One region of the Peribacillus suis genome, then DNA from elsewhere that is predicted to be linked to it. Evidence: a T-box and tRNA genes for the amino acid it is inferred to sense, from the RefSeq annotation. Region 1 holds a T-box; the other holds one or more tRNA genes.
The links. A T-box is a leader RNA that pairs with one kind of tRNA and senses whether it is charged. The one in region 1 lies ahead of glyQ (glycine--tRNA ligase subunit alpha), so its partner is inferred to be a tRNA-Gly.
Positions count from the first base shown of each region.

Region 2: it has a tRNA-Gly gene. The T-box ahead of glyQ (glycine--tRNA ligase subunit alpha) is inferred to sense a tRNA for this amino acid. The anticodon was not compared.

Region 1 is NZ_CM182019.1:2,694,325-2,700,221, forward strand. Features, by position in the region: gene glyS (glycine--tRNA ligase subunit beta) at 1-1,676, opposite strand, end outside; gene glyQ (glycine--tRNA ligase subunit alpha) at 1,663-2,559, opposite strand; T-box leader at 2,676-2,851, opposite strand; gene recO (DNA repair protein RecO) at 2,909-3,661, opposite strand; gene AC503W_RS13160 (YqzL family protein) at 3,696-3,839, opposite strand; gene era (GTPase Era) at 3,944-4,873, opposite strand; gene AC503W_RS13170 (cytidine deaminase) at 4,866-5,264, opposite strand; gene AC503W_RS13175 (diacylglycerol kinase family protein) at 5,303-5,680, opposite strand; gene ybeY (rRNA maturation RNase YbeY) at 5,658-5,897, opposite strand, start outside.
Region 2 is NZ_CM182019.1:781,040-786,936, reverse strand. Features, by position in the region: gene queG (tRNA epoxyqueuosine(34) reductase QueG) at 1-88, opposite strand, end outside; gene AC503W_RS03850 (B3/B4 domain-containing protein) at 194-862, shown strand; gene AC503W_RS03845 (ABC transporter ATP-binding protein) at 950-2,680, opposite strand; tRNA gene AC503W_RS03840 (tRNA-Gly) at 2,860-2,933, opposite strand; tRNA gene AC503W_RS03835 (tRNA-Gly) at 3,105-3,178, opposite strand; gene AC503W_RS03830 (YbjN domain-containing protein) at 3,356-3,736, opposite strand; gene curA (NADPH-dependent curcumin/dihydrocurcumin reductase) at 3,931-4,959, opposite strand; gene AC503W_RS03820 (MarR family winged helix-turn-helix transcriptional regulator) at 5,256-5,642, shown strand; gene AC503W_RS03815 (MFS transporter) at 5,655-5,897, shown strand, end outside.

The sequences.
Region 1 (5,897 bases):
TAACCAATTTCATTAGCCAAAACAGCATCGATTAAATCATAGCGAATGTGTAGTTCCTGAAGCAAATGCTTCACACGGGCTTTAAAGAATGTATGCATATCCGCTTTTACATCATCCATGTCACGTTTCAAGAGGCCTTTTGCTTCAAGTCCTTTAAGACCCAAAGTGATAAGTTCCTCCAGTGTGATATCCCACTTTTTCTCCGCTAGAATTTGAACGACTCCACTTGCTTGTCTTCTTAAAGCATATGGATCTTGAGAACCGGTAGGGATCACTCCGATGGCGAAGAATGATGCCAGTGTATCAATTTTTTCCGCTACGCTCACAAGTGCCCCGATTAAGGATGGAGGTACATCGTCATCTGCATGCCGTGGCATATAATGTTCATTGATCGCTGTTGCCACTTCTTTCGCTTCACCTTTTAGAAGGGCATACTTTTCACCCATGTACCCTTGTAATTCAGGGAACTCATAAACCATATGACTCACTAAATCAAACTTGGCTATTTTTGCAGCACGTAGCGCCAATTCTTTATCCACTTTCAGTTTCAAGGCATCCACCAATGCTCCGGTTACCTCTGTTACACGTTCAGTTTTCTCGGCTAGAGTACCGATTTCTTCATGGTAAACGATGCTATCCAGCTTTTTCAAAGCATCAGCAATCTCTTTTTTCTGATCTTCTTTGTAGAAGAAAGCTGCATCCGATAAACGGGCACGCAATACTTTTTCGTTCCCTTTCGATACCATATCCAGGTGACGGTCATCCCCATTTCGAACGGTCACGAAGAAAGGAAGCAACTTTCCATCTTGATCTTTTACAGGGAAATACCGTTGATGTTCCTTCATCGATGTAATCAGCACCTGAGAAGGCAATTCAAGGAATTCTTCTTCAAAACGGCCAAATAACACCGTTGGATATTCAACCAAGTTATTTACCTCTTCCAGAAGATTTTCATCGACCGGGATGATCCAGCCATTCTCCTGTTCCAGGTTTTTGATTTGATCTAAGATCACGGTACGGCGTTTGTCTGGATTGACCATGACAAATTGTTCGTTAAGTGACTTTTCATACTGGTCAGGAGTTTCGATAACTGTACTTTCACCTAAAAAGCGATGACCTTTCGTTTCTCGGCCTGTTTCTACTTCAGCTATGGTAAAAGGTACTACTTCTTTACCAAACAAAGCAATTAACCATTTAATCGGACGGACGAAGCGAAGGTCCTGATTGGCCCAACGCATATTTTTCGGGAAGGTCATGCCAGTTATGATTTCTTGTAGTTCCGCCAATAACTGAGCCGTCGGTTGCCCCTTGATGAATTTATTCACATGGACATATTCCACACCTTTAAGTTCTTTGAAATAAATATCCTCAGCCGTCATGCCTTGTCCTCTTACAAAACCTAACGCTGCTTTAGACCAGTTGCCTTCGGCGTCCAAAGCGATCTTCTTAGCCGGTCCTTTTGCTTCTTCTTCAATGTCCTTTTGTGATTCCGCAACATCTTTTACCAATATCGCCAAACGTCTTGGTGTTGAAAATGCTTCGACTTCACCAAATTCAATCGCTTTTTGTGTCAACCACTTTTGTACTTTGTCGGATAACTGTTTCATAGAAGCTGTAACAAATCGAGCCGGTAGCTCCTCCAACCCAATTTCCAATAACAAATCACGCTTGCTCATTTGTTTTCTCCCCTTTCACTTTCAGGATCGGGAAGCCTAATTTTTCCCGCTCTTCATAAAAAGTTTTGGCAACCTTACGCGCTAAATTACGACAACGGGCAATATAACCCGTTCTTTCCGTTACTGAAATGGCACCTCTGGCATCCAGCAGATTAAACGTATGGGAACACTTCAATACATAGTCATAAGCCGGATGTACAAGACCTTCCTCCATTTGACGATGAGCTTCCTTTTCATACATCGTGAAAAGCTCGAACAGCATATCAAGGTTGGATGTCTCGAATGTATATTTCGAATGCTCGTATTCCGGTTGACCAAAGATGTCACGAACAGTAAATCCATCCGTCCATTCAAGTTCAAAGACATTTTCTTTGTCTTGGATGTAAGAAGCCAAACGTTCAATTCCGTATGTAATTTCGACGGAGACTGGTTTACACTCTAGTCCACCAACTTGCTGGAAATAGGTGAATTGGGTAATCTCCATTCCATCCAACCATACTTCCCATCCTAGACCCGCACAGCCAAGGGATGGATTTTCCCAGTTATCCTCAACAAAGCGAATGTCGTGCTCCAATGGATTGATGCCTAGCTTCCGTAATGACTCCAAATAAAGTTCTTGAATATTATCCGGAGAAGGCTTCATGATCACTTGAAATTGATGATGTTGATAAAGACGGTTAGGATTCTCTCCATACCGGCCGTCTGCAGGACGTCTTGAAGGCTCCACGTAAGCAACACTCCAAGGTTCTGGCCCAATTGCTCTAAGGAAGGTATAAGGACTCATCGTCCCGGCACCTTTTTCGACATCATAAGCATTCATTAAGATACAGCCTTGCTCAGACCAATGCTTTTGCAAAGTTAAAATCATATTTTGAATATTCATCGTACACCTCCAGATTATTTAAAGCGGCTTACTAAATTTCAGATTCAGGGGCGGGAAGTATCTTTTGCCTAGGATTCCTCAAGGCAAACAAAAAACTCCCGTCCCTATGCGTAATGCATAGGGACGAGAGTTTACCCGCGGTTCCACCCTAATTGCCGTTATGAAACGGCCTCTTTTCAAACCTAATCATGCTCCGGAACGCCCTTCCCTGTGTCTTCATATCCCGGCTTGCACCATCCCGGGTTCGCTTTTATGAATTAAAACAGGTACTCTCTTCCATCGACGCATTCTTCTTATTTTGATGATTAAAATTTTATACAAACAAAACCGGAATGTCAATAGTTCGAACCTAAAACATATCTTTCATCGAATCAATCTGTTTGAGAAACTTTTTGGACTTCAGATGTAACCCTGAATATTCCTCATAATAGGCATCAATGATTTTTGACAATTCCCTTTTAGTTTCCGGTTTAACAGATATGTTACCAAGCCTGGATAAATCAAAATAATAAAAGATCCTCAGAAGTTTCACCGCAGAAGGAGAAATTTTATAATGATAAGGGTCCTTGTCCAAACATCGGTGACAAATAAACCCGGCTTCCCTTAGGGAGAAAGCAAATTCCCCTTCGGTCTCCCCACAAACGGCACATTGGTTCAAAACCGGGTTGATTCCATTTACAGGAAGCATTTTCATTTCAAAAATGAATTTCAAAACCTCAGTGTCGTATTCTTCATTTATGTAATGTAAAGTTTGTGAAAGCAATTCAAACAGATATGGATTTGGTTTTTTATCGTCCACACTCTTATCGAGCAATTCGACGATATAGGAAGCATAGGCAGTGGCGAAAAGATCCTCCCTGATAAAACGAAGCGAGTCAACCATTTCCCCCTGCTGAAGGCTTCCAAGTCCACTAGATGTCGAAACAAGGAAATACCCGGAGCAAAAAAGCTGGGTCACGGCGGCAAGCCTGCTATTTGGCTTGCTCGCACCTCTAGCCATGACCCCTATTTTCCCTAGCTCTCGGGTATAAATCGTTATAATTTTATTGTTTTCTCCATATGCCGTCCTTCTAATGACAATGCCTTCACATTTCTGAAGCATAAAAGACACCACCCATACTCGCCTTAGCTAATCCTTAAGAAACAGGAAAATCAATATCAGCTAGCTCTTCATTCGATACTAATGGTCTTTCCTGCCTTTCGACTTCTATCTCCTTATAAAGTAAATAGGTGTCCACATTACCTGTCTCACTAAATAACTCCCAGGTAAAATCCAACATATAAAGCCCACCCTTCATTATGACTAGCAATATCAGATAAATATCCGTCCTTAATGATTAGCTTGACCGTTTTTCACACTTTCATGAAGCGTAAAATTTGTTAATTAATATTCTTTCTCATCAAATCCAAAATCACGAAGCTGACTTGCTTTATTACGCCAATCTTTCTGGACTTTGACCCATAGCTCAAGGAAAACCTTAGAGCCCAATAGGTTCTCAATGTCGACTCTCGCGCGGCTACCGACTTCTTTCAGCATTTTCCCTTGCTTACCGATGACAATTCCTTTTTGGGAATCCCTCTCGACAATGATGGTCGCCATAACATTGATTGTGTCACTGTTATCCATTTTTTTGATTGAGTCAATCACAACAGCCACGGAATGTGGAATCTCTTCACGAGTTAAGTGCAGAACCTTTTCGCGGACCAATTCAGAAATGATGAAACGCTCCGGATGATCCGTTACTTGATCGGCTGGGTAAAACTGCGGCCCTTCAGGAAGATGTTCCTTGATTTGGGCGAGCAATGTATCGACATTATTACCTTCAAGAGCTGAAATAGGCACCACTGCTGCAAAAGGATACAGCTTTTGGTACTTTTCAATGATGGGCAGAAGGTCATCAGGATGCATCGTATCAATTTTATTGACTACAAGGAAAACGGGTGTTTTAACCGATTGTAGCTTTTCAATGATAAACTCATCTCCACGACCGTAGCCCTCTTCAGCATTAATCATGAATAGAATCAGATCGACCTCTTTCAAGGTATTCGTCGCAACCTTCATCATAAAGTCCCCAAGCTTATGCTTAGGTTTATGAATGCCCGGTGTATCAATGAAGATCATTTGTGAATCATTTTGTGTAAGTACACCTTGAACTTTATTTCTTGTCGTTTGAGGCTTGTCGCTCATGATTGCGATTTTTTGACCGATTACACGGTTCAAAAACGTGCTCTTGCCGACATTTGGACGGCCGATGATGGATATAAATCCTGATTTATATCCTTTTACCTGTGTATCGCTAACTAATTTATTCATTTAAATCCTCCGGTGAAAAAGCTCCTGGAAGCAATTCCTGTACTGTTAATTCTTTAGTATCACCATTCAAGTTGGTTAAAACAACCATCATATCCGGTTCACATAGTTCTGAAATGACTTGTCTGCAGGCTCCGCATGGGGATACCGGTCGGTCCGTGTCCGCTACGACCGCAAGTTTGCTAAACTGCTTGTCATTATGCGCATAGGCACTGAATAATGCAGTTCTTTCCGCGCAGTTGCACATGCTGTATGCTGCATTTTCAATATTACAGCCATGATATACCTTACCATCGGCAGTCAATAAAGCAGCTCCCACTTTAAACTTTGAATAAGGGACATAAGCCTTTTCTCTAGCTTTTTTAGCTTCTTCAATCAATTCATTCGTATTCATTATACAATTCCCCCTCTACATTGGATGAATAAAAGAACCTACATACCCAACTTTGGCAAAAAAATAATCAATCCAACTATTATAGAAAATATAGCATATATGAATACAGCCCCGGCTGCAATATCTTTTGCCTGCTTGGCAAGAGGATGGATTTGGTCTGTCACTAAATCAACAACCCGTTCAATGGCCGAATTCACTAGTTCTAATGCAATCGTACCAGCAATTGCCGTCAAAATAAACAACCATTCCATTCCGTTCAATGAAAAATACCAACCAAAGAACACGACGGCTGCCATCACCACGAAATGGATCTGTATGTTTCGCTCGGTCCGTACCGCTTCCAAAATCCCTTGACAAGCAAATGAAAAGCTTTTTACGAGTGGATACCTTGGCTTACCCTTCTCTCGAGAGCCCATATTCCCCCAATATCTCCTTTTGTCTAGAAAACATCACTTTTTCATCTTCTTCAGTCATATGGTCATAGCCTAGCAAATGAAGAAAACCATGTAGGGCTAAAAAGCCAAGTTCGCGGTCAAAAGAGTGTCCATACTCCTCGGCCTGCTCTTTTGTGCGTTCAATTGAAATGATGATATCACCAAGCATACGAGGCATTTCCGCCCCGATAATCTCGAC
Region 2 (5,897 bases), 1.9 Mb from region 1:
ACGTCGTGGCCGATGTAAACCCGATTTTATCGATGCCTATTTCCTTACTATATAAAATCACTTCTTGCTTGAGTGCATGCATATCCATTTCTATCACCTTCGTTCTCTTCATTCTACCCATTGATGCTTGTAACATATCAAACCATTGGTATCTATGATAAACTAATTTCAATCATTTTTGGAGGTGTATCACTTGGAAATTACGATTTCCTCTAATCTAGCAAGCAAAGTTCCCGATTTCAAGATTGGTTTCATTACATACGAAAACATCGAAGTCGGCCCCTCGCCGCAAATGGTAAAAGGGAGACTTCAATTATTTCAAGAAGCTTTATTTTTCGATCTTGAAGAAAAGGAACTCACGGATTTTCCGGGTATCAAAGAATGGCGGGAGATTTTCAAAATGACCGGGACGAACCCTTCACGCTACCGTCCTTCCGTCGAGGCCCTGTACCGCCGGGTCAAAAAACAGAATTATCTACCCCCTATCCATTCAGCCATCGACTTGAATAACTTCTTCTCGCTTTTATACGAGGTCCCGATTGGCATCTATGATGCAGACGCATTATCAGGTGATCTCTCCATTAAAATTGGCGGAAGTATGGACCATTATCCTGGATTGAACGGACGGGTGAACTCGATGGAAAACATGATCGTTTCAGCTGATGATGACGGCGCATTCGGGAGTCCCTACGTCGATTCGGAACGGACGAAGGTCACCGAAGACACCAAACATGCCATCCAGATCATCTATTTACAAGCAAAGACACCCATCAAAGAAGCCGAACAGCTCACAAAGTCATTGATGGATATGTTCCTCGAGATTCACGGCGGAGAAGGATCTTTTTCCGTCCTAGAAGGATAATGCAAAAACATGAGTCATATCGAGATAATGGCTCATGTTTTTTTTGTGTATTTTTTAACAGATTCGGAGGCTACTCCCCTGAAGTGCTCAATTCTGCAGTTGCAATTGCTGCGTGGCGAGCTTTCGATACAAGCCATGACTTGCAAGCAATTCTTCATGTGTCCCCGCACCAGTAATCCGTCCTTCTTCCACAACCAGTAATCGATCCGCATCAATGACCGTCGACAGCCGATGGGCAATGATCAGGGTCGTCCTGCCTGCCATCAGGTTCTTGATAGCATGCTGAACAAGAAGTTCCGATTCACTATCGAGATTGGATGTCGCTTCGTCCAATAGCAGGATTTTCGGATTGCGCAACACAGCCCGGGCAATGGCAATCCGCTGCCGTTGACCACCCGATAACTTCACGCCTCTTTCCCCTACCTCCGTATCAAAGCCATCCGGAAGCCTTTCGATAAACTGGTTGGCATTTGCCATCTTTGCTGCTTCGATGATTTCATCCATTTCAACTTGACGGCCTAGCCCGTACGCTATATTTTCTTTTATCGTCCCCGTCATGATTGGACTTTCCTGTGACACATACCCAATTTGCGACCGCCATATGGAAAGTTCAATATCCTTAATTGGCACCGTTCCCAACGAGACCATCCCATTCGTGGGTTCATAAAAACGTTCAATTAACGAAAATATCGTCGTCTTCCCACCACCGCTGGGTCCCACCAGGGCGACCGTCTTGTTGGCAGGAACCGTAAACGATAGATCATTTAAAATGGGCTTAGACGCTTGATAGGAAAATGATACATCCTTAAACGTCAGATCAGCTGTGACCAATGTGTCATGCTTCCCCTCATAGGTTTCACCAGGTATTGAAAGGACGCCCTGGATTCGTTCCGTCGCTCCCATCGCCTTTTGAAATGCCGTAAAAAATGAGGCCATCTGACTAAAGGGCACGATGATTTGGATCATATAAATAATGATGGCAACAAGTGTCCCCGCTGTCAGTGCACCAGAAGCCACCCGAACTCCCCCATATCCAATAAGGATCACGAGAATCACCATCATGATTGTCGTCATGAAGGGGGAAATGATGGCTTGGATCCTAGCCTCCTTCAATCCAAAACGAAAGAGCTCACCAACGCCACGATTGCCTTTTTCACGTTCCAACTCTTCGCCATTATGCGACTTCACTAGACGGACCTCGCCTAGGACCCTCCCTAGATTTCCGCTGAAGGTGGCCATTTCATCCTGCGTCTGCTTAGAGACTTTATACATCTTCCGCCCAAGCGGAATCAGGATCAGCATGGATAGTGGTACGATGCTGAGCATGATGACCGTCATCCTCCAGTCCAACAGGAATAAGATGATGATCGACCCGATAATCGATATGATTCCTGAAATGAATGTCACGAAATGATTCGTGATGATCGTCTTAATCGTATTCGTATCCTGAGTGATCCGGCTAAGCGTTTCACCGGACTGATGGGAATCAAAAAACGATACGGGCAATTGTAAAATATGATCCCATAATTTCCGACGGATTCCAGCTACAACATTTTCACCGATATAGCTCAAAAAGTAGAAGGAAAAACCTCCCGCAACGGTCTGGACAATAAAAGCTCCTAGTAAAAGGAATATCGTTGTTCGCTCGATCCCGCTTCCAGATATCATATCAACCAGATTCTTCGTAACCAACGGGACGACGAGACTCGCTACCGTTTCCACCAAACTTAACACTACGACAAATAACACCATTCCCATTGGCAGTTTTTCCGATTTTAACAAGGAAAAAAATGATTTCACATTCAGCTTCTTATCCATGTACAACCTCATTCCTCCATTTGCGCTCACCTAAATTATAGGCAAAAGAACAGGTACTTACAAATTTGTACAATAAAAAGAAATCCTGCTGTAATCAGTAGGATTTCTGTTCAAAAATATAAAAAACGCAAAGCTTCGTTCTCCAAGTAACGAAACCCTGCGTTATGAGTATGTATGATTGGAGCGGGTGAAGGGAATCGAACCCTCATCATCAGCTTGGAAGGCTGAGGTTTTACCACTAAACTACACCCGCATATTCTTGTAGAATTTTGTCGAATTAACTAATAAAATAATTATATAGCTTAATAGAAAAATATGCAACCATTAAATGAAACTTTTTTCATACCCACTTATTGTTTGAAAATAAAAAACGCAAAGCTTCGTTCTCCAGGTAACGAAACCCTGCGTTATGAGTATGTATAATTGGAGCGGGTGAAGGGAATCGAACCCTCATCATCAGCTTGGAAGGCTGAGGTTTTACCACTAAACTACACCCGCATATCCTTGTAGAATTTTGTCGAATTACTAACAACAAAAATAATTATATAGCTAATTTCACAAAAGTGCAATAGTCTTTTCAAAAAAAATAATAATAATTCCTGGAGATAGAATTAGTATATGTTTCGGCCCAATAAAGATGTTAAAAAGTTCCCGGCAAAAGGATTCTTCCAAACATTAAGACCAGATCACTTCCATAAGCCTTGGATAAACTTGTTCCGCTGTTTCAAGCAACATGATCAGCTTTCGGAATGCCAAGTCCGGTAAAAATTCACCATCAAGGGAATACGAATAGCGAATCGAAATCGTCCCATTTTCCTCATATAACTTTGAAAATCGGAATTGAGCATTATATTCATTTAATAACGTATGAACGGCTGCCTTCTTATCGGGATTCTTTAGCTCCGTTACATTAAAACAAAATAAATCCGCCACTTTTTCATCTTGATTAAATGAAAAGACTAACAGGACCTTCCATCCATCCTTCAACTTCTGTTCCACTCTGAAAAAGGTGATATCTTCCTCTTTGAACTCATTCATATGGATTTTTTCACGCATTAAAAAATCTCGAAATTTCACAACATTTGACATCATCTCTCACCCTTTCTGTCTGTATGTACATTTTATAACGAAATATGGCATTTTTACACATATTTCGTGCATTCCCTATAAAATAGTTAACTTGTTCCCTTTCATGGACCATAAAAAAAAGCATAGTAAAGGTCTCCCTCCACTATGCCCAGTATAAAAACTTAAAGAACTGCGTATTCTGGATCGGCAACTTTGACAAGCTGCTTCCCTAGGTTCTTTCCTTTAAATAAGTCCAAGAATGCCTCAGGGGTGTTTTCGAACCCTTCCACAATGGTTTCTTCGTACTTCAGTTTACCTTGTTGCAGCCACTGCCCCAAATCTGAAGCTCCTTCTTGGAAACGATCTGCATAATTCCCGACCGTGAAGCCTTTCATAAGTGCGCTCGTTTTGATCATGGCCGATTGCAGGCGTGGCCCAAAATCTTTACCTTCTGCATTATAAGAAGAGATTGCACCACATAATGGGATACGCGCATTCATATTTAACAGTTTGAAAACGGCATCCGTTACTTCGCCGCCAACATTATCGTAATACACATCGACTCCATCAGGGACTGCATTCTTCAAATCCGTTTCAAAACTTTCCTTCTTATAATTAACAGCTCCGTCAAAGCCCAGTTCTTTTGTTAAATACTCTATTTTCTCATCCGAACCGGCAATCCCCACTACCTTGGCACCTTTGATTTTTGCGATCTGTCCAACGACAGAACCGACGGCTCCAGCCGCTCCGGAAACGACGACCGTTTCGCCTTCTTGCGGTTTACCGATATCCAGTAACCCAAAGTATGCAGTCAATCCCGTCATGCCCAGTATGCCTAAATGAGTCGTGATTGGTGCCACTTTAGGATCAATCACCCTGACTTGCTTTTCATTCACGACCGTATATTCCGCCCAGTCGATATTTCCCACAACGACATCGCCTTGCTTGAAGCTGGACGATTTGGATTCCACCACTTCAGCCACGACGCCACCAGTAATGACTTTATTCAACTCAAATGGGGCAATATAGGATTTAGTATCTTGCATTCTTCCACGCATATAAGGATCAACGGATAAATAAAGCGTCCGTACTAAAATCTGATTTTCTTTCGGTGAGGGAACTTCACTCTCCACAAATTTGAAATCTTCTTTGGAAGGCATCCCTTTTGGACGGTTTGCCAGTGTGATCGTTTGTTGCGTTGATTGTGTCATGCATGTTCCTCCTTGATTTTTATTACATACTATAGAAAAGTTAGCGTAGCATTGATGCAGATTAACGGTCAAAGTTTCTGCTTACTTTTTCCAATACTATTCTATATGTAGCCCTATTTGTAAATCCTAAACTTTCTTATTTTGCATCAAATGAATTTCCCAATCCACAAAACAAGAAAAATAGCACTATACAGACCATTACCATATCTGGTACACTACTATAGTTACCAAGGGTAACTATTATCGGTGAGGAGGCAATAAAAATCGAGACATATCGTAAATTCTTCCATCAACTAATGTTGTTATATAGACCCTTTGAAAACAACCTCAATATACAGCTTGGTAAACACCATCTATACAGGGCCCAATGGACGATCTTATATCGCCTATTTAATGACGGACCTTCGACGCTTGTAGAGTTATCCAATTATCAAGGTGTGGAAAAACCGACCGTCACAAGGACGATTAACCGCTTAGAAGAACTCGGGTACGTTGAACAGATTCCTGGTAAGGATAAGCGTGAAAAAATCATGCATCTTACTGAGCTGGGGAGAACCGTTTATCTGGAAGTGCGTGTAACGATTGACCGATTCGAACAGGACATCCTGATAGGCGTTTCGGAGGCTGAGCAACAAGAAGCTATACGCGTCATGGAAAGCATAAGAAATAAACTTATAAAGTGAGGAGACAAAAAATTGCAACAAGCTGCTAAACCAAAATTATGGACGAAAGATTTTATCATCGTTTCTTCCGTCAACTTTTTCATTACGTTAATCTTTTATTTATTAATGGTCACGATCGGGGTCTATGCCGTAGAAGAATATGGTGCTACCACGAGCCAGGCAGGACTCATTACCGGAATTTTCATCATCGGTTCATTGATTGGACGGCTTTTGATCGGTCGCTTCATCAACGCCATTGGCCGGAAGAATACATTA